DNA from 4 places in the Nonomuraea sp. NPDC005730 genome. Region 4 is predicted to be linked to each of the others. Evidence: riboswitches for the same ligand, from Rfam matches in the RefSeq annotation. Region 4 holds a riboswitch; each other region holds the start of a gene.

Region 1 (5,824 bases), on a different contig from region 4:
ACCGTGGCGTCCCCGCCGACCCGGCCGCGCAGCCAGCGGGACGCCCGCTCGCGCAGTTCCTCCAGGTCACGCGTGGACGTGCGCATCTGTTCCGTCACCGCTCACCTCCACGCCGGATCGCTGCCCCGGCTCAGTCGTATACCCCCTACCAAGCGCTTGTCTAGGTTCAAGGGACCGTTACGGTCAGGTACGCAAGAGCCGTACCCTTGTCTGAAAGGGCATGTCACGAAGGGACAAGTGGGATGAGTTCAGCGGGTGAAGGCCTGTCTCGCCCGCTTCCCGAGCAGGTGCGCCTCAATGTCGTCGACCTGGCCGCGCAGGTTCTCGGCACGATGCCCGCCGTCTCCGTGCCGCCGCCGCTGCGCGGCATCGCCAAGTTCGACCCGCGCAAGCGCGCCAAGCTGGGCGGCGCGCCGATCGCCGCGCAACTGGAGAACGACAAGAAGTTCCGCGAGCTGGTCGCCGAGTCGGTCGCCGCCGGATGGCCCGAGCTGGTCGCCGCGCTGGCCGAGGGCAGTGTGCCGCCCGCCGCCGACCCGGTGCTGGTGGCTGCCGCAGCCTATCTCACCAGGCCGCCCGGCTGGGCGGAGATGATCGAAACCGCCCGCGCCGACCTTGAGCAGTCCGCCGTGGCGGCCGAGGGGTCCGAGCGCGAGGAGGCGGTGACACGGCTGCGCGAGCAGCTCGCCGCCCAGAAGACCGCTGCCAAGGAGGAGGCCGACCGGCTGCGCGAGCAGATCAAGGCGGCCCGCGCCGAGAACTCCGACCTGCGGCGCAAGCTCCACGACGCCCGCGAGCGGGCCAAGGCCGCCACCCGCAGGGCCGAGGAGATGGAGCAGGCCGCCGACGACGTCCGGCATGCCGCCTCCACCGCCGGCAACGCGGGCGAGGCCGAGCTGCGCCGCCTGCGCGAGCGCCTGGCCGACGTGGAGAAGCAGCTCGAAGCCTCCCGCCGGGCCGCCCGCGAGGGCCGCAGCATCGAGGACGCCCGCATCAGGGTGCTGCTCGACGCCCTCCAGGACGCCTCGGCCGGGCTGCGCAGGGAGCTGGCGCTGCCCACCACGATCAGCAGGCCCGCCGACTCGGTCGCGGCCAGCACCGGCGAGCGTCCGGGGGTGCGCGGCGTGCCCGCGCGGGCCCTGGCCGACGACGACCCGCAGCTGCTCGACCAGCTCCTGGCGCTGCCGCAGGTCCACCTGATCATCGACGGCTACAACGTCACGAAGACCGGCTACGGCACGCTCACCCTCGCCGACCAGCGCAACCGGCTGATGACCGGCCTCGGCGGGCTGGTCGCCCAGACCCGGGTCGAGGTGACGGCGGTCTTCGACGGCGCCGAGCTCAACGCGCCGGTGCAGGTGGTGGCGCCGCGCGGGGTGCGGGTGCTGTTCAGCGCGCCGGGGGAGATCGCCGACGACCTCATCCGCCAGCTCGTCCGGGCCGAGCCGCCCGGCCGGGCCATCGCCGTCGTCTCCTCCGACCGCGAGGTGGCCGAGTCCGTCCGCCGGATGGGCGCCAGACCGGTTCCGTCCGGTCTGCTGCTGCGCCGGCTGGGTCGCGCATAAGTTACGAATTAGCACTTTTGGCGAGACCCCGTCCGCCACTTCTGTACTATTTCGCCCCAGGTGTAATCCCTGGGAGGCGACGCTGTGAGGTTTGGCCGGGTGACGGTGGCCGCGGGTCTCGCGATCGGACTGATGACCGTCCCGATGGGTGCGGCGCTCGCTGATCCCAAGCCCACTCTCAAACAGGCCAAGGCCAAGCTCGAGAAGCTCAACGACAAGGCCGACAAGGTCGTCGACCGGTACAACACGGCGACCGAGAACTACAAGAAGGCCAAGGACGCCTACACCACGCTGAACGACCGCTACAAGCGCAAGCTGCAGACGGTCGCCGACCTGCGGGCCGAGATCATCAGGGCGGCGGTGGACTCGTACAAGATGGGCGGGGACGTCACCTCCCTGCCCGGCATGGTCGGGGTCGACAACCCCGAGAACCTGCTGGCCGGGCTGGCCATGGCCGGGCAGCTCTCGCGCGAGCGGCTGGAGAAGCTGGCCGCCTTCGACCGCGAGAACAAGGGCCTCAAGGCCGAGCGCGACAACGCCGAGACCGCGCTGGCCGACGCCGACAAGGAGCGGGACGCCGTCCAGCGGGAGCGGGCCGAGGTGCTGAAGCTGGTCGGCCAGCAGAAGAAGCTTCTGGACAAGCTGGGGGCCTACAACCCGGGCAACCCCAACAGCACCGGCATCAAGTACACCGGCCCCGCCTCGGGCAGCGCGGCCGCCGTCCTGCAGTTCGCCTTCGCCCAGGTCGGCAAGCCGTACATCTACGGGGGCACGGGCCCGCGCGGCTACGACTGCTCAGGGCTGACCCAGGCCGCCTGGCGCGCGGCCGGCGTCACACTGCCGCGTACGACGTGGCAGCAGTGGGCCTGGGGCGCCGGCCGGAAGGTGGACATCAAGGACCTCCAGCCGGGGGACCTCATCTTCAGCGAGGGGCTCGGGCACGTCAGCATCTACGCTGGCGGAGGCAAGATCGTCCACGCGCCGCAGACGGGCGACGTCGTGAAGGTCGTCCGCCTCGCCGACTACCGCCGCCCCCTGGTCGGAGCCATCCGCCCCTGACCCGTCCCGTGACTGCCCGGCGACCGGAATCGCGGGCGGCTTCGGGCTGCCACGACCGCTGGGACGAACGGGACAAACGGGGCGAAAGGGCCCTGACAATCAGGTGTGCCGGGAAGTGTGAGAAGGGTCACAAAGCGGTAACGGAACCCGCTGCTCCAGCAGGGATTTCATCCTTTACACACATCTTTATCTGATCTTTACAGCCGGTGTCTCCCTTTGCCAAATCTTGACCCTTCGGCGTAGTTTCTGGCGTCGCGGTCAGCAAGCCATGCGCACCGCGAATCGACATCGGAACCCCCGATGCGGACCAGATAAAAATCCATCGGTCGCCGCCGATATCCCTATGCAGAGACAACCATCGGGCGGCGACCTGCCGAGTCCGTGCAGCCAGGAGGCACGGAGCCGGGGACCCAAAGATCCCGTAATCCCCCGGGATCAGGGGTGAATCGGCGCGTCATCGCGCCGTAGGGCGACTTCCAGGCCCGAATCCGTCAGCTAACCCGGTAGGCGTTCGTGGAAGACACAAGGAGAAATCCTGTCTACCTCCCTGCATAACCCCCGTCTGTCCCGACTTGCCCTGAGGGGCGTCGCACTCACGATGACCGTGACGGCCGGAGGTGCGGCTCTCCATGCCGTACCGGCCGGGGCGCAGACGGTGAGCGAATCGGCCGCCGGGCTCACCGCGGTGTCCAGCACCGCCAAGGCGGCCACTGCGAAGTCGGCCAAGTCGGCGAAGACCGCCAGGTCCGCCAAGTCGGCGAAGGCCGCGCGGCAGGCGTCGAAGGCCCGCAGGGCCGTCGCCGTCGCCAAGCACCAGGTCGGCGACCCGTACCGGTACGGGGCCACGGGCCCTGGTGCGTTCGACTGCTCCGGACTCGTCCAGTACGCCTGGAAGAAGGCCGGAGTACGACTCCCGCGCGTGACGAACAGCCAGTTCGCCCGCATCAAGCGCAAGGTCTCCTGGCGCCACCTCAAGCCGGGCGACCTGATGTTCTTCAACGGGCTGGGCCACGTCGGCATGTACGTCGGCCACGGCAAGATGGTCCATTCGCCGCGGACCGGCGAACGGGTGCGCATCGACAAACTGGGCGGATGGCGGAAGTCGTCGTTCGTCGGCGCGGTGCGTCCCGGCGCGTGACAACAGGCCCCGCCCGGACCCTCCCCGGTCCGGGCCGGGGCCTGTCGCATGCCCGGCCTCGTCAAGGGACCGGTCTGGCGAAGGGACCGGCCTCGTGAAGGGACCGGCCTCGTGAAGGGACCGGTCTCGTGAAGGCCGGGAGGGGCGCGGGCCGACTAGCATCGGGCCGTGTCCTCGCAGGTGCGTCCGTCCCTCCGCGGTCCGGGCCTGCTCCTTTCGGTCCTGCTGCTGTTGACGGCGGTTCTCGTGGTCGCCGACGCGCCGCCCGCCGCCGTCCTGCCCGCCGGTGCGCGCGGGTTGTGGGGCGACGGCGGTCAGGTGGCCCGCGGCGCACGGTCCGTGGTCGTGGGGCACCGCGCCGACCCCGGCGTGCTCGCCGATCTGGCCCGCCGCGCGGACCTCGCCGGACGGCGGGTGTCCGCGGTGCTCGGCCGTCCGGTACGCGCGCTGGTCGTCGTGCCGGACTCCGACGCCGAGGCGGCCGGGCTGGCGGGCACGGGCCCGCTGGACGGGCTGGCCGCGGTGGCCGACGGCGCCAGGGTGATCATCGTGCCCGGCTCCTTCGCGCGGCTCACCCCCGTGGGACGCGACGTCGTCCTCGCCCATGAGCTCACCCACGTCGCCGCGGGCACCGACCGGCTGCCCGTCTGGCTCTACGAGGGGTTCGCCGACTACGTGGCCTACCGCGACGCCGGGCTCCCCGTCGGGACGGCCGCCGCCGAACTCGCCGCCGACGTACGGGCCGGCCGGCTGCCGAGCGAGTTGCCCGGACCTGCGGCTTTCGCCCCCACGGCCGCCGATCCCGGACGGCTCGCGCGGGCGTACCAGGAGGCCTGGATGGCGTGTCGCTTCCTCGCAGACCGGTTCGGTGACGGGACCCTGGTACGGCTCTACCGTGATGCCCGCGTGGCCGGCGTCGATCAGGCGCTCGCCTCCGTGGGGCTCACCGCCGAGACACTGGCGGCACGGTGGCGCGAGTACGTACGAGAGCAGCTCGCGTGAAGGGGAGGCAGATGAGCGAGCGGAACGACCCGCCCCGGGAAGGGGACGAGCCCGCCGGAGCGGTCGCCGGAGGGGCCGACGAGCCCGGCACGGCGGTCGCGGCGGCGCACGGCGGCGGTGTGGCCATCAGGGACGACGGCGGTGACCGGCCCGGCGACGGTGGACCGCCGGAGCCGTCCGGCACCACCGAGCCTCCGGAATCCCCGGGCCGCCCCGACGACCCGGACGACCCGGACGCCCGCCCCGACGCCCGCCCCGACGCCCGCCCCGACGCCCGCCCCGACGCGGACGCCGACCCCGGCACCGAGGACCCCCGTCACCCCCAACCCCCCACCCCCGACGACCGCCCCCACGCGACGCGCGCCGGCGCCCCCGCCGCCGAGGGCTCGGACGGCTCCGGGAAGAGCCCTGAGAACCCCGACGAGCACCCGGACGACCCGGGAAAGGGCGGCAAAGGCCGCGGCAAGGGCAAGGGCGGCAAAGGCGGAGGCAAGGGCAAGGGCCGCGGCAAGCGTAACGGCGACCCCGCCGCCCCCCTCGCCGAGAACGCCGAGGACACCGAGGACACCGAGGACACCGAGGACACCGAGGACGCCGACGGCGCCGGGCCCCGTCCCCGGACCGGCAAGCTGACGGGAACGGCGGAGCACCTGATCGCCCGGGAACGGCAACGCGCGGAATCCCGCTCCAGGCGCGCGGCCGGCGCCGCCCTCGCCCTGGTCGGCGGCGTGATCCTGGCCGTGGCCGCGTTCACCACCCCCTGGCGGGTCCTGACGGCGGGCGCGCCCGCCGTCGCCCCCGACCCCGCCCGCGACTTCAGCGCCGCCCAGATCGCCAGGGCGCAGGCGTTCGACGCGGCCACCACCCTGCCCGGCTACATCTCGCTCGGCCTCACGGTCCTGTTCGCCGGGCTGCTGGTCCTGACGCCGTTCGCGGCCAAGGTGCTGGGCGTGCTCAGGGGCCCGTGGTGGGTGCGGGTGGTCCTCGGCGTGGTGGTGCTCACCGCGATCACCGAGGTGCTGAGGTGGCCGCTCGGCATGTGGTTCGAGACGATCCTGCG
Region 2 (5,824 bases), on a different contig from region 4:
GCGGCGGGGTGCCGCTCTACCTGGTGATCGACCCGTTCCAGCAGCTGGTGACGTTGTTCGGCGGGCCGGGCGGGCGGCGCTACCGCAGCGAGAACGTCGTCTCCCTGGGCGAGCCGGTGTTCCTGCCCGACCCGTGGAACCTCCACGTCGACACCGCGGCCCTGACGGAGGCCGGCGCCTGAACGCCGGCCGTCCGCGCGGCTCTAGCCGACCTTGTGGATCCAGTTGCGGGTGTCGGGACGGGCGCCGTACTGGATGCCGACGAGCTCCTCGCGCACCCGCATCGTCACCGGGCCGGGGGTGCCGTCGGCGATGGTCCAGGAGCGGTCGTCGCCCCTGACCGAGCCCACCGGCGTGACCACGGCGGCGGTGCCGCACGCGAACACCTCGGTCAGCTCGCCGGAGGCGCAGGCGGACTCCCACTCGTCCACCGAGATCAGCCGCTCCTCGGTCTCCAGGCCGAGGTCGCCGGCCATCTCCAGGATCGACTCCCGGGTGATGCCGGGCAGCAGGGTGCCGGTGAGCGCCGGGGTGACGAGCTTGTTACCGAAGACGAAGAACAGGTTCATCCCGCCCATCTCCTCGACGTACTCGTGCTTGTGGGCGTCGAGCCAGACGACCTGGTCGCAGCCGTTGTCGACGGCCTGGCGCTGGGCGACGAAGGCGGCGGCGTAGTTGCCGCCGCACTTGGCGAAGCCGGTGCCGCCGGGCGCGGCGCGCGTGTACTCGGTGGACAGCCAGACCGAGACCGGCTTGATGCCGCCGCTGAAGTACGAGGCCGCCGGCGAGGCGATCACCATGTACTTGTAGGTCTTCGACGGGTAGTTGACGCCGAGCCCGGCCTGCGTGGCGAACATGAACGGGCGCAGGTAGAGGCTGTGGCCCTCGGTGGTCGGCACCCACTCCTTGTCGGCCGAGACCAGCAGCTCCAGCGACTCCACGAACGCCTCCTCCGGCAGCTCGGGCATGGCCATGCGCTCGGCCGAGCGGTTGAAGCGGGCGGCGTTCGCGTACGGACGGAAGGTCGCGATCGAGCCGGAGATCTGCCGGTACGCCTTCAGGCCCTCGAACAGCTCCTGCGCATAGTGGAAGACCGAGGTCGCGGGGTCGAGCGAGAGCGGCCCGTACGGCATGAGCCTGGCGTCGTGCCATCCCTCGCCGTCGATGTAGTCGATCGAGATCATGTGGTCGGTGAAGACCTGCCCGAACCCGGGGTTCGCCAGTACCTGCTCCCGCTCGGCCGCGGTGCGAGCGTGGTCGGAATGCTGCACGTCGAAGCTGAGCTTCTGAGCGATGGTCATGACGGCGGTCCTTCTCTCTACGAATCTGCGACTTCAAAGCTGATTCTGGTAGCTACTGCCCGCGAGCAGTATTCGTACTTCCTAGTGTCTCGCGATTTGGGATGGCAAGAGGCAGTTGGGGGTGGTTCGATCCGGTGAACGCAAAAAAGCGCCTGGCAGTCCTCGTCCGGACCGCCAGGCGCGTGCGGGGCTAGGCGGTCCTAGCCGGCTACTCGCGCGGCGATGTCGTCGCCGATCTCGCTGGTCGTGCGGCCGGCGCGGCCGGTCACCCGCTCGGCGATGTCGGCGGCCACGGCCTGCTCGACCTTGGCGGCCTCGGCGTGCAGGCCGAGGTGGTCGAGGAGCATGCCGACGGACAGGATGGTGGCGGTCGGGTCGGCCTTGCCCTGACCGGCGATGTCGGGCGCGCTGCCGTGCACCGGCTCGAACATGCTCGGCGAGGTGCGCTCGGGGTTGATGTTGCCGCTGGCCGCCAGGCCGATGCCGCCGGCGATCGCGGCGCCGAGGTCGGTGATGATGTCGCCGAACAGGTTGTCGGTGACGATCACGTCGAAGCGCTCGGGCTGGGTGACGAAGAACATCGAGGCCGCGTCGATGTGGCTGTAGTCGGTGGTGACGTCGGGGAACTCGGCGGCCACGCGGTTGACCGTGCGCTGCCAGAGGTCGCCGGCGAAGGTGAGCACGTTCGTCTTGTGGACGAGCGTGAGCTTCTTGCGGGGCCGCGACCGAGCCTTCTGGAAGGCGTAACGCACGACGCGCTCGACGCCGTGGGCGGTGTTCAGCGACTCCTGGGTGGCGATCTCGTGCGGCGTGCCGCGGCGCATGACGCCGCCGGTGCCCGCGTAGAGGCCCTCGGTGCCCTCGCGGACGACGACCATGTCGATGTGCTCGGCGGAGGCGCCGGCCAGCGCGGTCTCGACGCCGGGGAACAGCTTGACCGGCCGCAGGTTGACGTAGTGGTCGAACTCGAACCGGAGCTTGAGCAGCAGGTCGCGCTCCAGGATGCCGGGCGGCACGCTGGGGTCGCCCACCGCGCCGAGCAGGATCGCGTCATAGCCGCGCAGCTCTTCGAGCACCGCGTCGGGCAGCGTCTCGCCGGTGCGGTGGTAGCGGGCTGCGCCCAGGTCGTAGTGGGTGGGCTCGATCTTCGTGCCCACGGCCTCCAGGACCTTGAGCCCTTCGGCTACGACCTCGGCGCCGATGCCATCCCCGGGGATGACGGCCAGGCGGATGTTACGCGACTCCATGGGCGGTACCTTACCTGCTCGTCTCGGCTGACGAACACATCATCTCAACAACCGGACAATCCGTTTTGGGGGGATTGCGACCTTTTGACCGTTTCGTTAGAGTCCGACGAGCCTAATCCACGCAGCCGCTGCGTGGAGCCGGGGACCCACCTTTCCCCCCGGGGCGAATCGGCTGCGCCTCCCCCCAAGGAGCACCGCCGTAGGGCTACTTCCAGGCCCGAGCCCGTCAGCTAACCCGGTCGGCCACGTGGAAGGACAGTCCCCTGTCTAGCATCGCCATCCTTTTGGCGGTGGCAGCGGGCGCCGCAGGTCTCGCGCCTGCCGCCCCCGCGGCTCCCGCCGCTCCGGCCGCCCCCACCCCCTCCGTCACCCTCACCGGCCCCCAGGTGAAACAGGTCCAGGAACGGCACGTGCCGAAACCGGCCTGGAAGATCGCCCTCGAATACGCCATGGACAAGCGCGGCACCCCGTACGTGTGGGGTGGCGCCAGCGAACGGGGCTACGACTGCTCGGGCCTCATGCTCCGGGCCTACGAAGACGCCGGTATCGAGCTCCCCAGAACCGCCGCGGAGCAGTACGGCGCCTTCTCCAGGAAGATCGCCTGGAAGGACCTCGAACCAGGCGACCTGGTGTTCTTCAGCGGCCTCGGCCACGTTGGCATGATCTCCAAGCCCGGCTACATGGTCCACTCCCCCCACACCGGCGACGTGGTGAAGGAGGAACGCCTGTCGCAGTGGCGCAGGCAGGCCTTCGTCGGCGCGGTACGCCCCGACCCCAAGGGCGTCAAGCGCTGGGCGGACTACAAGCAGCTCCGCGAGGCACCCGCCCCCGCCATGCTCACCGCGACCCTGTGACGACGACCTTCCCCGGGGCGTGCCCCTCCTCCTGGTAGCGGACGGCCGCCGGGAGCTCGCCGAACGGGAAGGTCCTGTCGATGACCGGGGTGACCGCGCCCTGCTCGATCAGCCCGGTCAACGTCAGCAGGTTCGCCCTGTTGCTCCCGCAGCGGACCACGTCCGCCCTGACGATCCGCTGCGGGACGAAGGGCCCCGACGCGAGCGCGGCGAACATGTGGCCGGCCGGCTGCACCCAGCGGCCGGCCGGTCCGCCGACCAGCACGTACGTGCCCTTCCTGGTCAGCACGCGGCGGCAGTCCGCCGGCCGGCGGCCGCCCGCCACGTCGAGCAGCAGGTCGAAGCGCCGCCCCGACGCCGCGAAGTCCTCCTTGGTGTGGTCGATGACGTCGTCCGCGCCGAGCGAGCGGACCAGGTCCGCGTTCCGCCCGCTGCACACGCCCGTGACGTGCGCCCCCAGCGCCTTGGCGAGCTGCACGGCGAACGTGCCCACGCCGCCGGACGCGCCGTTGACCAGCACCTGCTGGCCCGGCCGGACGCGTCCCTCGTCGCGCAGCGCGATCAGCGCGGTGTTGGCCGCCATCGGCACCGCCGCCGCCTGCTCGAACGACAGGCCCGCCGGCTTGGGCGCCACCTCGCCCTGCCGCAGGCAGACGTACTCGCCGAAGCCGCCCCCCAGCGACATCGCGTACACCTCGTCGCCGGGACGGAACAGCGTGACGTCCCTGCCGGCCGCCTCGACCACCCCCGCCACGTCGGCCCCGAGGACGGCGATGCTGGGCCGGCGCAGCCCGACCCCGCCGCCCATGACCCGGGCCAGGTACGGCTCTCCCCGCATGAAGTGCCAGTCGTAGGGCTGCACGGACGTGGCCCGCACCCGGACCAGCACCTCGTCGTCGCCCGGCACGGGCCGCTCGACGTCGGTCAGGACGAGCTGGTCGGGCGAGCCGAACGAGCGCAGGACGTACGCCTTCATCGTTTTTCTCCCTCGTGCCGCTGATGTGCCGTCAGTGTGGCCGTGACCTGCACGGACGCTCAACGGTCGAAAGGCGACGGCTCGATGGCCGAAAGTACGACCGCCCTCCCGCCGATGGTGCGAACCGGGACGGGCCGTCCGCGCGATGACCGGGCACGGGCGCGGGCGGCACGCTCTCAGGCATGAGATGGATCGCACCCGCCGGGTTGCTCGCGCTCAGCGTCGTCCCCCTGGTCGCCGGCGCGCTCCGGCTGACCGAACTGGCCGCCGGCGCCGCCGTCACGGCGGACAACGCGCGCTTCTTCGCCATGCCCGTGCCGGTGCTGCTGCACATCCCGGCCTCCCTGGTGTTCTGCGTCCTCGGCACGTTCCAGTTCCAGACCCGGTTCCGGGCCGGGCGGCCGGGGTGGCACCGCGCGGCGGGGCGGGTGCTGGTGGCCTGCGGGCTGGTCGCCGCGTTGTCGGGGTTGTGGCTGACGCTCTTCTCCGACCTTCCCGCCGGCGACGGGCTGCTGCTGGCCGCCTTCCGGCTGCTGTTCGGGACGGCCATGGCCGCCTGCCTCCTGCTCGGCCTGGCCGCGATCCGGCGGCGCGACGTGGCCCGGCATCGCGCCTGGATGACCCGCGGGTACGCGATCGGGCTCGGCGCGGGCACGCAGGCGTTCACCCTGGCGTTCGGGCTGGCCGCCTTCGGGCCGCCCGGCGAGCTCGGCCGGGCGCTGCTCGTCGGCGCGGGCTGGGTGATCAACCTGGCGGTGGCCGAGTCGATCCTCCGCAGAGTCCGTCGAGGTCAGGCGCGTACGCGGTCGGTCTCGTAGGCCCACATCGCGATCTCGACGCGGTTGCGCACGCCGAGCTTGGTCATCAGGCTCGCGACGTGGCTCTTGACCGTGCTGAGCGAGATGTGCAGCTCGCGGGCGATCTCGCTGTTGGTCCGGCCGCGGGCCACGGCGCGCAGGATCTCCTCCTCGCGGCCGGTGAGCGCCTCGATCGGCTGCGCGGGCGCCTCCGTACGCCCGGCTCCGGCGAACGCGGCCAGCAGGCGCGCGGTCACGCTCGGGGCGATGAGCGCCTCGCCGCCGGCCGCCGCGGTCACCGCCTGGGCGAGCAGCGCCGGGCCGGCGTCCTTGAGCAGGAAACCCCTGGCCCCGGCGCGCAGGGCGGCGTAGACGTACTCGTCGAGGTCGAACGTGGTGATCACGACCACCGCCATGGGGTCGGCGACGTCGGGTCCGGCCAGCTCGCGGGTGGCCGCGATGCCGTCGAGGCCGGGCATGCGGATGTCGAACAGGCACACGTCGGGGCGCAGGCGGCGGGCCAGCTCGACGGCCCGCCGGCCGTCGCCGGCCTCGCCGACGACCTCGATGCCGGGCTGGGCGTCGAGGATCATCCTGAGCCCGGTGCGGGCGATCTCCTGGTCGTCGGCGACCAGCACCCGGATGGCCG
Region 3 (5,824 bases), on a different contig from region 4:
GCCCGCCCCGCGGCGGTCAGGCGGTCGGGGCCAGCCGACAACACGCCGCCGACGAGCTCGTCGGCCAGCTCGGTGGTGGTCAGGTCGAGCACCCCGGCGAAGTGGCCGCCGGCCGCCAGCGCCTCCATGGCCCGGCCGCCCGAGCCGGTGGCGTGGAAGACCAGCACCTCGTAGCCCAGGGACTCCAGGCGGGCCCGCGCGGCGTCGACGGCGGGCGTGGTGACGCCGAACATCGTGGCCGCGACCAGCGGTTTGTCCTCCCCGGACGGCTCGGCGCCGGCGTCGTAGGAGGCGGCCATCGCGCTGATCGCGGCGGCGGCGTTGGTCAGGATGCGGCGGGAGACGGAGTTGACGCCCGCGACGTCGACGACGCTGTACATGAGCGTCACGTCGGTCTCCCCGACGTAGGCGGAGACGTCGCCGCTGACCATGGTCGAGACGAGCAGTTTGGGCAGGCCGACGGGCAGCGCCCGCATGACGGCGGCGGCGATGGAGGAGCCGCCGCTGCCGCCGAGCGCGAGCACGCCGCTCAGCTCGCCGCGGGCGTGCAGGTCCGTGGCCAGGGCCGTGGCGCCGGCCGCCATCGCCGCGAGCGCGGCGCCGCGGTCGCCCGCGCTCCTGAGCCGGTCGAGGCCGGTGCCCGCGGCCCGCGCCACGGCCTCGGCGGGGACGTCGGCGGTCAGCTCCGGGGCGCCCATGACGCCGGTGTCCATGAGGACGACGCCCTGGCCGGCCCGGATGATCAGGTCGCGGACGAGGGCGTACTCCTCCCCCTTGGTGTCGAGGGTGCCCAGCAGCAGAACCGCCATGTCAGACCTCCTACGATCGGCCTTCCGACCCTACCCCGGCGATCTCCGCGTGGCGGATGCCGAGGACGTCCACGCCGTGCTCGGACAGCGGGCGGGAGCCGAAGATGCGGCGTTCCTCCTCGGTGATGGCGACGTCGTTGATGCTGGCCTCCCGGCGGCGCATCAGCCCCGACTCGTCGAACTCCCACTGCTCGTTGCCGTAGCTGCGCCACCACTGGCCGGCGGCGTCGCGGGACTCGTACTGGAAGCGGACGGCGATGCGGTCGCCGGTGAACGCCCACAGCTCCTTGCGCAGGGCGTAGTCCAGCTCGCGGTCCCACTTGCGGCGCAGGAACCCGGCGATCTCGGCGCGGCCGGTGACGAACTCGCCGCGGTTGCGCCACACGGAGTCCTCGGTGTAAGCGAGCGCGACGCGGTCGGGGTCGCGGGTGTTCCAGGCGTCCTCGGCGGCCTGGACCTTGATCCGGGCGGTCTCCTCGGTGAACGGCGGAACGGGCGGGCGTGTCATGAGATGTCCTCTCCGATCGAGAGAACGGGCGTTCTCCCGGGTTGTGCGATAGCGTAGAGAACGATCGTTCTCCGCGGCAAGCACCTGGAGGGGTGTCATGGATCACGAGCAGCGGTTGCTGGACGCCGCGGGCGACCTCTTCTACCGCCGCGGGGTCCAGGCGGTCGGCATGGACGAGATCCGGACCGCCTCCGGCGTCTCGCTGAAACGCCTCTACCAGTGTTTCCCGTCGAAGGAGGCGCTGGTCGTGGCCTATCTGCGGCGGCGCGACGAACGCTGGATGACCTCGCTCACCGCGTACGTGGCCGACGCCGGCGACCGCATCCCGGCGGTCTTCGCGTGGCTGGAACGCTGGTTCACCGAGGACGACTTCCGCGGCTGCGGGTTCGCCAACGCCTTCGCCGAGCTGGGCGCCGGTTCGGCCGTCGTCCGTACGGCGGTGCGCGAGCACAAGGAACGCCTGCGCGCCTACCTGCGCTCGCTCGCCGAGGAGGCCGGAGCCGGCGACCCCGGCCTGCTCGCCGAGCAGTTGCTCACCCTGATCGACGGCGCCACGGTGACCGCGATGATCTCGCAGGAGCCGGGCGCCGCCCGCTCGGCCGGGCAGGCCGCGGCGACCCTGGTCCACCAGCACCGGCGGCCGTGAACGCGAAAAGAGCGCACCCCCGCGGGGAGTGCGCTCTTTCGCGTCGCAGGATCAGGCGGCGTACGACGGGTAGCCGTAGCCGACGACCTGGGAGGTCGGGCGGACACGCTGCTCGACCTTGCCGTTGCCGGTGTTGCCCTCGATCGTGGAGATCGTGCCGTCGCCGTTGTTCTTGACGACGAAGCCGACGTGCTGGATGTCGTTCAGGCTCTTGCTGCCGCTCCAGGAGAAGAAGACGACGGCGCCCGGCTTGGCCTCGGTGCCCCAGCGGTCGTTGGCGGCGAACCACTTGGCGTGGCTCACGGTGTAGGCGTCCCAGCCGACCTGCGGGCGGGCGCCGGTCTGCTCGCCGACCCAGGAGACGAACATCGAGCACCAGGGGGCGTTCAGGTACATGGCGCGGTTGCCGCCGTCACGCGCGGCGGTCTCGGCGGCGCGCTGGGAGTCGGCGTACCACTTCTGGAACTTGGTGCCGCCGCCGTTGGCGTCCTCGGAGGTGCCGACCTGAGCGCGGGCCGTGGCCAGCACCTGGGCGGCGGTGACGTTGACCTTGCCCTTGGCGCTCTCGTCGGCGGCGCGGTTCTGCGCGACGTGCGGCTGGGCGGCCACGCCGGCGACCTTGGCGGTCTGGGTGGCGGTGTGGGCGGTGGCGGTGTCGGCGTTCACTGCCGCGTGCGTGCCGAGCACGCCGGCGACGGCGGTCGCGCCGAGAGCGATCTTGGCGAGGTCGAGCTTGTAGGCACGGTGAAGACGGTGCTTGGCCATGAGGGTGTTACTCCTTGAGCTTCCGTGCCGCTTGCCGGGTTAGCTGACGGGTTCGGGCGGGAAGCTGCCCTACGGCACCACGGTGCCGATTCACCCCATTGGACACATGGGTCCCCGGTTCCGCGCACAGGCGGATTCAGCGGTCTCTTGGTCAGGCGAAGGGCTGACGCATCGTCTTCCCGGGCCCGGGAAAGGGCCTGAAGGTATATGTGCGACGCCCGGATGCGAAGATGTCCGCATCGACTCTGTACAACACGGGTCCAGTCTGGGTAATTCCCAGGCAATGCCATCCCTACCTGGGACGACTCCCCGTTCGGCTGTGTACAACCAAGCTACCCGGCGAGTAATTCCCAGGCAAATGGCGGCATTGATTTCGACAGTGCGTGGGAGAAACGCTACGCACCGAATCGGTTCAGGCCACGTGCGCCTTTATCGCCACGCTCGTGAGGGCCAGCAACAATTCCAGATCGGGCTCCGCGTCGACCTGGACGGCGACCCAGGCGCGGTCGCGGCAGGCATGGACCTGGTCGCACGCCCGCAGATACGGCTCCAGGCGGCCGATGGCGGGGGCGGTGAGCCGTACGTGGATCTCGTCCCGGCCGGCCAGGCGCAGGATCTCGGTTCCGTGTACGGCGAAGGCGACCTGCTGACCGGTGCCGCTGACGTTCAGCGACGGCCAGGACCGTAACTCCGCGACCGCGCGGACCACGTAGGGCCCGCGTCGCGTGGGCGTCCGCCGCCAGGCGGAGATTCCTGCCACGCTCCAATGCTGAGCCACGGCTCACCCCGCCGTCAGCCCCCGTTCCTGAACCGTTATCCCCTCGTGAACGGGCGCGTCCGGGGTCTGACCGGCACGATTACGGACGCCTGACCGATGAGTATTGACGCTCCCCCAGGCAGAGGCTACCGTCGATTCACAACTTAAAGGAAACTTTCCTAATAGTTTCCCCAGAAGTCTCCCATCCCACTCCCCACACACCCCCCAACGGATGTCGGAGCGACATGAAACACACCATTCTGAGCAAGGTCCTGGCGGGAATGGCGGCATTGGCCCTGCCCCTCACCGTGGCCGTGGCCACCCCACCGATCGCCTCCGCCAGCGCGGTGGCGTACGCGGCGGCCTGGGCCCCGTGGACCGCCTACACGGCGGGCACGGTCGTCACCTACAACGGCGTCGACTACGTCTGCCTCCAGGCGCACACCTCCCAGCCCGGCTGGGAGCCGCCGAACGTGGCGGCGCTGTGGAAGGTCTCCGGTGGCGGCGGCAGCGACACGACCGCGCCGTCCGTGCCGGGCAACCTGCGCTCGACCGGCGTCACGGACACGAGCGTGGCCCTGGCCTGGAACGCCTCCACCGACAACGTGGCCGTGACCGGCTACGAGGTCTACCGCGGCGGCACGCTGGTCACCACCGTCACGGGCACCACGTACAACGACACCGGCCTCACCGCGAACACCGCCTACAGCTACACCGTGCGCGCGCGTGACGCGGCCGGCAACCGCTCGGCCAACAGCAACCAGATCTCCGCGACCACCACGGGCGGCGGTGGCGGCGACGACAAGACCCCGCCGTCGGTGCCCGGCAACCTGCGCTCGACCGGCGTCAGCAACAGCAGCGTCTCGCTGGCCTGGAACGCCTCCACCGACAACGTGGCGGTCACCGGCTACGAGATCTACCGCGGCGGCACCCTGGTCACCACCGTCACGGGCACCACGCACACCGACACCGGCCTCAGCGCCAACACCTCCTACAACTACACCGTGCGCGCGCGTGACGCGGCGGGCAACCGCTCGGCCGACAGCAACCAGATCACCGCGACCACCACGGGCGGCGGCGGTGGCGGCGGCAACAAGGTGCTGGGCTACTTCGTCCAGTGGGGCATCTACCAGCGCGGCTACCACGTCAAGAACATCGACACCAGCGGCTCGGCGGCCAAGCTGACCCACATCAACTACGCGTTCGGCAACGTGCAGAACGGGCAGTGCACGATCGGCGACAGCTACGCCGACTACGACCGCTTCTACCAGGCGGGCGAGAGCGTCGACGGCGTCGCCGACACCTGGGACAACGGCGCGCTGCGCGGCAACTTCAACCAGCTGCGCAAGCTGAAGAAGAAGTACCCCAACCTGAAGGTGCTCTTCTCCTTCGGCGGCTGGACCTGGTCCGGCGGCTTCGGCCAGGCGGCGCAGAACCCGACGGCCTTCGCCGACTCCTGCTACAAGCTGGTGGAGGACCCCCGCTGGGCCGACGTCTTCGACGGCATCGACATCGACTGGGAGTACCCGAACGCCTGCGGCCTGACCTGTGACACCAGCGGCGCGGCGGCGTTCAAGAACGTGATGTCCGCGCTGCGCTCGCGCTTCGGCGCGAACAACCTGGTGACCGCGGCCATCACCGCCGACGGCAACGACGGCGGCAAGATCGACGCGGCCGACTACGGCGGCGCCGCCCAGTACGTCGACTGGTACAACGTCATGACGTACGACTTCTTCGGCGGCTGGGACGCGCAGGGCCCGACCGCCCCGCACTCGCCGCTCACCACCTGGGACAAGATCCCGGTCCCCGGCTTCTACACCGACAACGCCATCCAGAAGCTCAAGAGCAAGGGCGTCCCGGCCGCCAAGCTGCTGCTCGGCATCGGCTTCTACGGCCGCGGCTGGACCGGCGTGACCCAGGCCGCGCCCGGCGGCACGGCGACGGGCCCGGCGCCCGGCACGTACGAGCAGGGCATCGAGGACTACAAGGTCATCAAGACCCGCTGCCCGTCCACCGGCACGGTCGCGGGCACGGCCTACGCCTACTGCGGCAACCAGTGGTGGAGCTACGACACGCCGAGCACCATCGGCGGCAAGATGAGCTACTCGAAGAACCAGGGCCTCGGCGGCGCGTTCTTCTGGGAGCTCAGCGGTGACACCACCAACGCCGAACTCCTCACGGCCATGAAGAACGGCCTCGGGTAAGTTCGCACTTCAGGGCCGGTCCCGGGTTTCGGGGCCGGCCCTTCGCCGTCTCCGGCGCGCCGCAGGACGGAACACGGACGCCCTGGGAGAAGCTGGTCACCGGGGGGTGAACGACGATTCTCTGGGGTGGCGGGC
Region 4 (5,824 bases):
ACCTCCGCCGTCATGACGGGGAGGTCGGCCCCGTGCACGGCGCCGTCGTCGATGACGATCTTGAGGTAGTCGGCCCCCTCGGCCACCCTGGCCCGGACGAACGCCGGCGCCTGCGCGGGATCGGCGACGAAGTCGATCGCCGTGACGTCGAGCCCGTCCAGGACGGTGCCCGCCAGGGCCGCCAGCAGCTGGGTCGGGTGCCCGCCCGGCGCGGTGGCCAGCGTGCCGGCGCTGCGCAGGTCGGCCACGTCGTCGTTCTCGGCGGCCAGCCGCCGCTGCCCGGCGAGGATCTGCGGGAGGCAGAACATGTCGAGCTCGGTGGTGACCCCGTACCGCAGGGCCTGGGCCAGGCTGCCGTCGAACACGTGGGTGTGCGCGTCGATCAGGCCGGGCAGCAGCGTCCGGCCCGTGCCGTCCACCTCGGCATCGGCCGGCTGGTCCGCGCCGGTGCCGACCGCGGCGATCAGGCCGTCCTCGAACACCACGTCGGCCCTCGCGATGGTGTGCTCGCCGTCGAACACCCTGACGTCGCGGATCAATGTACGCATCGAAGCTCTCCCTTGTGAGTCGTGACGCCACCACAGAGGGGCAACCAGCCGGGAACTGTGACATGAGTGGCATAGATCACGCCTGATGCCTTCATGTCACAATCGCCGCACGACGGGACTCTTCGGTTGCGACACATGAGGAGGCACGCCATGACACCGACCCCGCGGCATCCGGCCGACGCCGCCACCGAGCAGTTCCTCGGCTACCGGGAACTGCTGTTCTCCGTGGTCTACAACATGCTCGGCAGCGTCGCCGACACCGAGGACGTGCTGCAGGAGGTGTGGCTGGCCTGGTCCGCCCGGCATCGCAGGCCGGACGCCGGACCGGTGGAGAACGTCCGGGCCTATCTGGTGCGGATCGCGGTGAACCAGGCGCTGGCCCGGCGGGCGGACCTGAGCCGCCGGCAGGAGACCTACGTCGGCCCCTGGCTGCCGGAACCGCTGGTCACGGCCCCGGACAACGCCGGGGGCGCCGCCGAGAGCGGGGAGTCGTTGTCGATGGCGGTGCTGGTCGTGCTGGAGACCCTGTCACCGCTGGAACGAGCGGTCTTCGTGCTGCACGAGGTGTTCGGTTTCAGCCATCCGGAGACGGCCGACATCCTCGGGCGCACGCCGGCGGCGGTCCGGCAGCTCGCGGCCCGCGCGCGCCGCCACGTCCACGCTCGCCGTCCTCGTCACCGGACCGAGCCCGACGTCCACGCCGAGGTGACCGAACGGTTCGCCGCGGCCGCCCTCGGCGGCGACCTGCGCGCCCTGCTGGAGGTGCTGGCGCCGGACGTGACCTTGTGGACCGACGGCGGCGGCAAGGGCCCCGCCACCAGCCTGCACCCGGTCCACGGCCGGGACCGGGTCGCCGCGCTGTTCATGTCCGTCGCCGCGACGCTGACCCCGGGCGCGGTGGACCTCCGCTACCGGCGGGTGGCCGGCGACCCGTGCGCGCTCGTCTTCTCCGGTGACGGCCCGCTGGCCGTGGTCGTCGTCGACCTCACGTCCGAGGGCGACCGGATCGCCGCCGTCTACTCGGTCACCAACCCCGACAAGCTCACCGGCATCCGCTGAGCCGCCGGACCCGGCTAGTTCATCGAGATGTGCACGTGGTCGTAGTGGTTCTCGGTGATGCTGCCGCGGTCGGACATCGAGCGCCAGCCCGAGCCCTGGTTGATGCGCTGCTTCCAGATCACGTACTTGACGCCCAGCTTGGCCTTGTTCTTCAGCGCCCAGTCGGCCAGGCGGTCGCCGAGGGCGTTGTTGACGGCGCTCGGCATGGTGCCGCCCGTGCTCATCATGAAGTCGCAGGCCCGGCCGAGCGGGTGCTCGCCGCTGGAGCCGGACCGGAAGCAGCCCACCTCGTACGGCAGCGAGAAGTTCTTCCGCACCTGCGCCCGCATCAGCTGGGTGCGCGGCGTGATGTTGTCCGAGCCGGACGGCAGTTCGGGCGCCCAGCTCCCGTCGGACTTCTTGCCCGGCCCGAACGGGACGAGGTCCTGGAGCTTCTTCTTGATGTCGTCGATGACGTCCTGGGCGTCGTCGCGCTGCTCGGCCACCTCGGCCGTGCCCGCCTTGAGCTCCGTCGCGAGCGCGGCGGCGGCCGTGGCGGCCTTCTTCTGGTCGTCGCGGGCCTTGGCCACGCTGTCGACGACCGCCTGCTGCTCGGCGGTGAGCTGTTCGAGCACGGCCGCGCCGCCGCCGTCCGGGGTCATCATGAACGCCGGCAGGGAGGTGTCGCCGTTCTGGTAGCGCAGCCGGGCGATCTCGGCGACCCGCTGCTCGGCCGTGGCCACCGCCTGCTCGGCGGCGGTGAGCCGCTGCTGGGCCGCGGTGGCGGCCTGCTGGGCCTTGGCCAGCTCGACCCGCTTGAGGTTGTACGTCTCGATGAGCTTGTCGACCTTGCGGTTGAGCTGCTTGAGCTGGGCCCGCAGTTGCGCCTCCGACGGCTTGGGCGCGGCCGACACGGCGGCTGAGGCGGCGGCCGGATGGACGAGCAGGGCGGTGGCGGTGATGAGACCGACGGCAAGACTCGCGGGGGACGAAGCCGCCACGTGGTTGTTCCTCTCCCTCTGCCGGCCGGGTTAGCTGACGGGTTCGGGCACGGGAGCAGTCCCTACCACTTGCGCGGATTCACCCCGGATGCGATGGGTCCCCGGCTCCCGGGCAACACGCCCGGGATTAGGCGTACAACGACCGTTATGGCCGATGTCTAACGGGATATTAGTGGTAGATCACGAGTCATGCGACTTTAATGAGAAACCAATTAGTGATCAATCCGTGATCGCAACATGCGTGCCGCCTCCTCCGGCAGCACGTCGTTGACGAAGGCGCCCATGGCCGACTCCGAGCCCGCCAGGTACTTCAGCTTCCCGGGCGCCCGCCTGATGCTGAACAGCTCCAGGTGCAGGTAGGCCAGCTCGCGGCCGTACCGCACCGGCGCCTGGTGCCAGGCCGAGATGTACGGCATCGCCACCCCGAACAGCGCGTCGAGCGCCCGCAGCACCGAGGTGTACAGCGGTGCGAACGCGGCCTGCTCCTCCTCCGACAGCGCCGCCAGGTCGGGCACCTGCCGGTGCGGATACACGTGCACCTCGAACGGCCAGCGCGCGGCGGCCGGCACGAACGCCGTCCAGAGCTCGTTGGCGGCCACCACCCGGGTGCCGGCGGCCCGCTCGGCGGCCAGCACGTCGGCGAACAGGTTGCCGCCCGTGTGCCGCGAGGCGGCCCCGAGCTGGAGCTTGGTGCGCGGGGTCACGTAGGGGTAGGCGTAGATCTGCCCGTGCGGGTGGGGGAGCGTGATGCCGATCTCCTCACCCCTGTTCTCGAAGCAGAACACCTGCTCGACACCCTCGATGCCGGACAGCTCGGCCGTACGGTCGGCCCACGCCTCCATGACCAGCCTGACCTGGGCGTTGGAGAGCCTCGAGAAGGAGGAGGAGTGGTCGGAGGTGAAGCAGACCACCTCACACCGCCCGACACCCGGCCGCACCTCACTCAGGCCACCGACATCCCCATAAGTCCCAAAATTTCCGGAAAAAGAGGGGAAGCGGTTCTCGAACACCACCACGTCATAGTCGTGAGCCGGGATCTCCGACGCCCGCGTGTCGGACGACGGGCACAACGGGCACTCGTCGGCCGGCGGCAGGAACGTCCGCGTCTGCCGGTGGCCGGCGATCGCGATCCACTCCTCGGTCAGCGGGTCGTAGCGCAGCTCGGAGGCCACCGGCCGCGGGTCGAGCGGCCGCCGGTCGATCGCGCTCCGGTCGGCGTCGTCGCGCCGGTCGAAGTAGATCAGCTCTCGGCCGTCTGCCAGGTGGGTGATGGTGCGCTTCAAGGCGTGCCCTCCGCGATGATCAGTTCTCCGGCCCGTTCGGCCAGCTCGGTGCGTGCTTCCTCGGGCAGCCCCGCGTCGCTGATGACCACGTCGGCCTCGGTCAGCTCGGCGATCGTGCTGATGCCGACCGTGTTCCATTTGGTGTGGTCGGCGGGGACCACCAGCCGGTGCGCCGCGGCCACCAGCTCCCTGTCGGTCTCGGACTCCAGCAGGTTGGGCGTGGTGAACCCGGCGCGCAGGCTCATGCCGTGCACCCCGAGGAAGAGCGTGTCCACGTGCAGGCGGCGGATCGCCGCCACCGCCACGGGGCCGACCAGCGCGTCGGAGGGCGTGCGCACGCCGCCGGTCAGCACGACCGTGCGGTCGGCGCGCGGGTTGCGGTGGAAGACCTCGGCGACGGGGATCGAGTTGGTGATCACGGTCAGCTCGGGCACCGCGACCAGGTGGTGGGCCAGCGCCCACGTGGTGGTGCCGGCGGAGAGCGCCACGGCGGTGCCCGGACGGACGAGGGTGGCCGCGTGCCGCGCGATGGCCTCCTTCTCCTGCTGCTGGCGGGCGGACTTGGCGGTGAAGCCCGGCTCCTCGGTCGAGCCTGGGCCGAGGGCCGTCGCGCCGCCGTGGACCTTCTCCAGCAGCCCGCGCTCGGCCAGCACCTCAAGGTCGCGGCGTATCGTCATGTCGGAGACGCCGAGCTCGCGCACGAGGTCGGCCACCCGGACGCCGCCGCTGCTGCGCACGCGTTCCAGGATCGTCTGCTGACGCTGCTGTGCGAGCACGCCCACCCCTTCCAACAGATTCCACCAAATTATGACACGAGTTTGTTGAGGAATGTTAGGTCACGGCGTATCGCTTGTGCGACGCGCGGGCAGGGGAGACCTTGTAGGTCACGATCCCGACCGTCGGAGGTGAGCCCATGGCGAAACGTGCACGCAAGGGCAGGGGGCGCAAGAAGAAGAAGGCGAACCACGGGAAGCGCCCGAACGCGAACTGAACACGGGTGGCCGCGATCCCGCGGCCACCCGTTGTCATCTCAGCCGGGCAGCTCGGTGAGCGCCTGGTCGAGGCGTTCCTGCGGAAGCGTGTAGTCCTCCAGTTCGCCGGCCAGGTGGCGGTCGTAGGCGGTCAGGTCGAAGTGGCCGTGCCCGCACAGCGCGGTGAGGATCACCTTCTCCTCGCCGCTCTCCTTGCAGCGCAGCGCCTCGGCGATGGTCTCGGCCAGCGCGTGCGTGGGCTCGGGTGCCGGGACGATGCCCTCGGTGCGCGCGAAGCGCACGCCCGCCTCGAAGCACTCGCTCTGGGTACGGGTCACCGCCTCGAACAGCCCCAGCTCGTACATGTGGGACAGCAGCGGCGCCATGCCGTGATAGCGCAGCCCGCCGGCGTGGATCGGGTCGGGGACGAAGGAATGCCCGAGGGTGTGCATCTTGAGCAGCGGCGTCAGCCCGGCGGTGTCGCCGAAGTCGTAGGCGTACACGCCGCGGGTGAACGACGGGCAGGCGGCCGGCTCGACGGCCCTGAACCGAGTGCCGATCCGTCCGGCCAGCTTCTCCCGCAGGAAGGGGAAGGCGAGGCCGGCGAAGTTGGAGCCGCCGCCGGTGCAGCCGATGACCAGGTCCGGCAGCTCGGGCAGCTGCGCCAGAGCCTCCTCACCGATCACCGTCTGGTGCATCAGGACGTGGTTGAGCACCGAGCCGAGCGCGTACCGGGCCTCGGGGTTCGCGGCGGCCACCTCGACCGCCTCGCTGATCGCCAGCCCCAGGCTGCCGGGGGAGGTGGGGTCGTCGGCCAGCGCCTTGCTGCCCGCGCCGGTGAGAGGGGAGGGGCTGGGGTGGACGGTGGCGCCGTACACGCGCATGAGCGAGCGCCGGTACGGCTTCTGGTCGTAGGAGGCGCGAACCATCCAGATTCGGCATTCGATGTCGAACTGGGCGCAGGCGAACGCCAGGGCCGACCC

What was found. Region 4 has a riboswitch for cyclic di-AMP ahead of ABZ444_RS40660 (hypothetical protein). Riboswitches for the same ligand answer to the same signal wherever they lie in the genome.
Region 1: linked by a shared signal. The riboswitch ahead of ABZ444_RS05625 (C40 family peptidase) and the one ahead of ABZ444_RS40660 (hypothetical protein) in region 4 are both predicted to bind cyclic di-AMP.
Region 2: linked by a shared signal. The riboswitch ahead of ABZ444_RS15520 (C40 family peptidase) and the one ahead of ABZ444_RS40660 (hypothetical protein) in region 4 are both predicted to bind cyclic di-AMP.
Region 3: linked by a shared signal. The riboswitch ahead of ABZ444_RS50625 (CHAP domain-containing protein) and the one ahead of ABZ444_RS40660 (hypothetical protein) in region 4 are both predicted to bind cyclic di-AMP.

The regions. Positions count from the first base shown of each region.
Region 1 covers NZ_JBEXYK010000003.1:131,099-136,922, forward strand. The annotation lists gene ABZ444_RS05610 (phosphotransferase family protein) at 1-98, opposite strand, end outside; gene ABZ444_RS05615 (NYN domain-containing protein) at 288-1,565, shown strand; gene ABZ444_RS05620 (NlpC/P60 family protein) at 1,698-2,624, shown strand; cyclic di-AMP (ydaO/yuaA leader) riboswitch at 2,986-3,149, shown strand; gene ABZ444_RS05625 (C40 family peptidase) at 3,280-3,762, shown strand; gene ABZ444_RS05630 (hypothetical protein) at 3,931-4,764, shown strand; gene ABZ444_RS05635 (M48 family metallopeptidase) at 4,776-5,824, shown strand, end outside.
Region 2 covers NZ_JBEXYK010000010.1:54,913-60,736, reverse strand. The annotation lists gene ABZ444_RS15535 (Uma2 family endonuclease) at 1-182, shown strand, start outside; gene ABZ444_RS15530 (branched-chain amino acid aminotransferase) at 204-1,301, opposite strand; gene ABZ444_RS15525 (3-isopropylmalate dehydrogenase) at 1,502-2,548, opposite strand; cyclic di-AMP (ydaO/yuaA leader) riboswitch at 2,648-2,808, shown strand; gene ABZ444_RS15520 (C40 family peptidase) at 2,839-3,402, shown strand; gene ABZ444_RS15515 (NAD(P)-dependent alcohol dehydrogenase) at 3,386-4,378, opposite strand; gene ABZ444_RS15510 (DUF2306 domain-containing protein) at 4,561-5,196, shown strand; gene ABZ444_RS15505 (response regulator transcription factor) at 5,169-5,813, opposite strand.
Region 3 covers NZ_JBEXYK010000115.1:3,528-9,351, reverse strand. The annotation lists gene ABZ444_RS50640 (Tm-1-like ATP-binding domain-containing protein) at 1-809, opposite strand, end outside; gene ABZ444_RS50635 (nuclear transport factor 2 family protein) at 820-1,317, opposite strand; gene ABZ444_RS50630 (TetR/AcrR family transcriptional regulator) at 1,415-1,963, shown strand; gene ABZ444_RS50625 (CHAP domain-containing protein) at 2,015-2,728, opposite strand; cyclic di-AMP (ydaO/yuaA leader) riboswitch at 2,743-2,880, opposite strand; gene ABZ444_RS50620 (luciferase family protein) at 3,141-3,488, opposite strand; gene ABZ444_RS50615 (glycosyl hydrolase family 18 protein) at 3,731-5,689, shown strand.
Region 4 covers NZ_JBEXYK010000058.1:51,533-57,356, forward strand. The annotation lists gene ABZ444_RS40650 (amidohydrolase family protein) at 1-548, opposite strand, end outside; gene sigJ (RNA polymerase sigma factor SigJ) at 699-1,607, shown strand; gene ABZ444_RS40660 (hypothetical protein) at 1,622-2,587, opposite strand; cyclic di-AMP (ydaO/yuaA leader) riboswitch at 2,593-2,731, opposite strand; gene galT (galactose-1-phosphate uridylyltransferase) at 2,800-3,870, opposite strand; gene ABZ444_RS40670 (DeoR/GlpR family DNA-binding transcription regulator) at 3,867-4,646, opposite strand; partial or broken gene ABZ444_RS40675 (TrpB-like pyridoxal phosphate-dependent enzyme) at 4,901-5,824, opposite strand, start outside.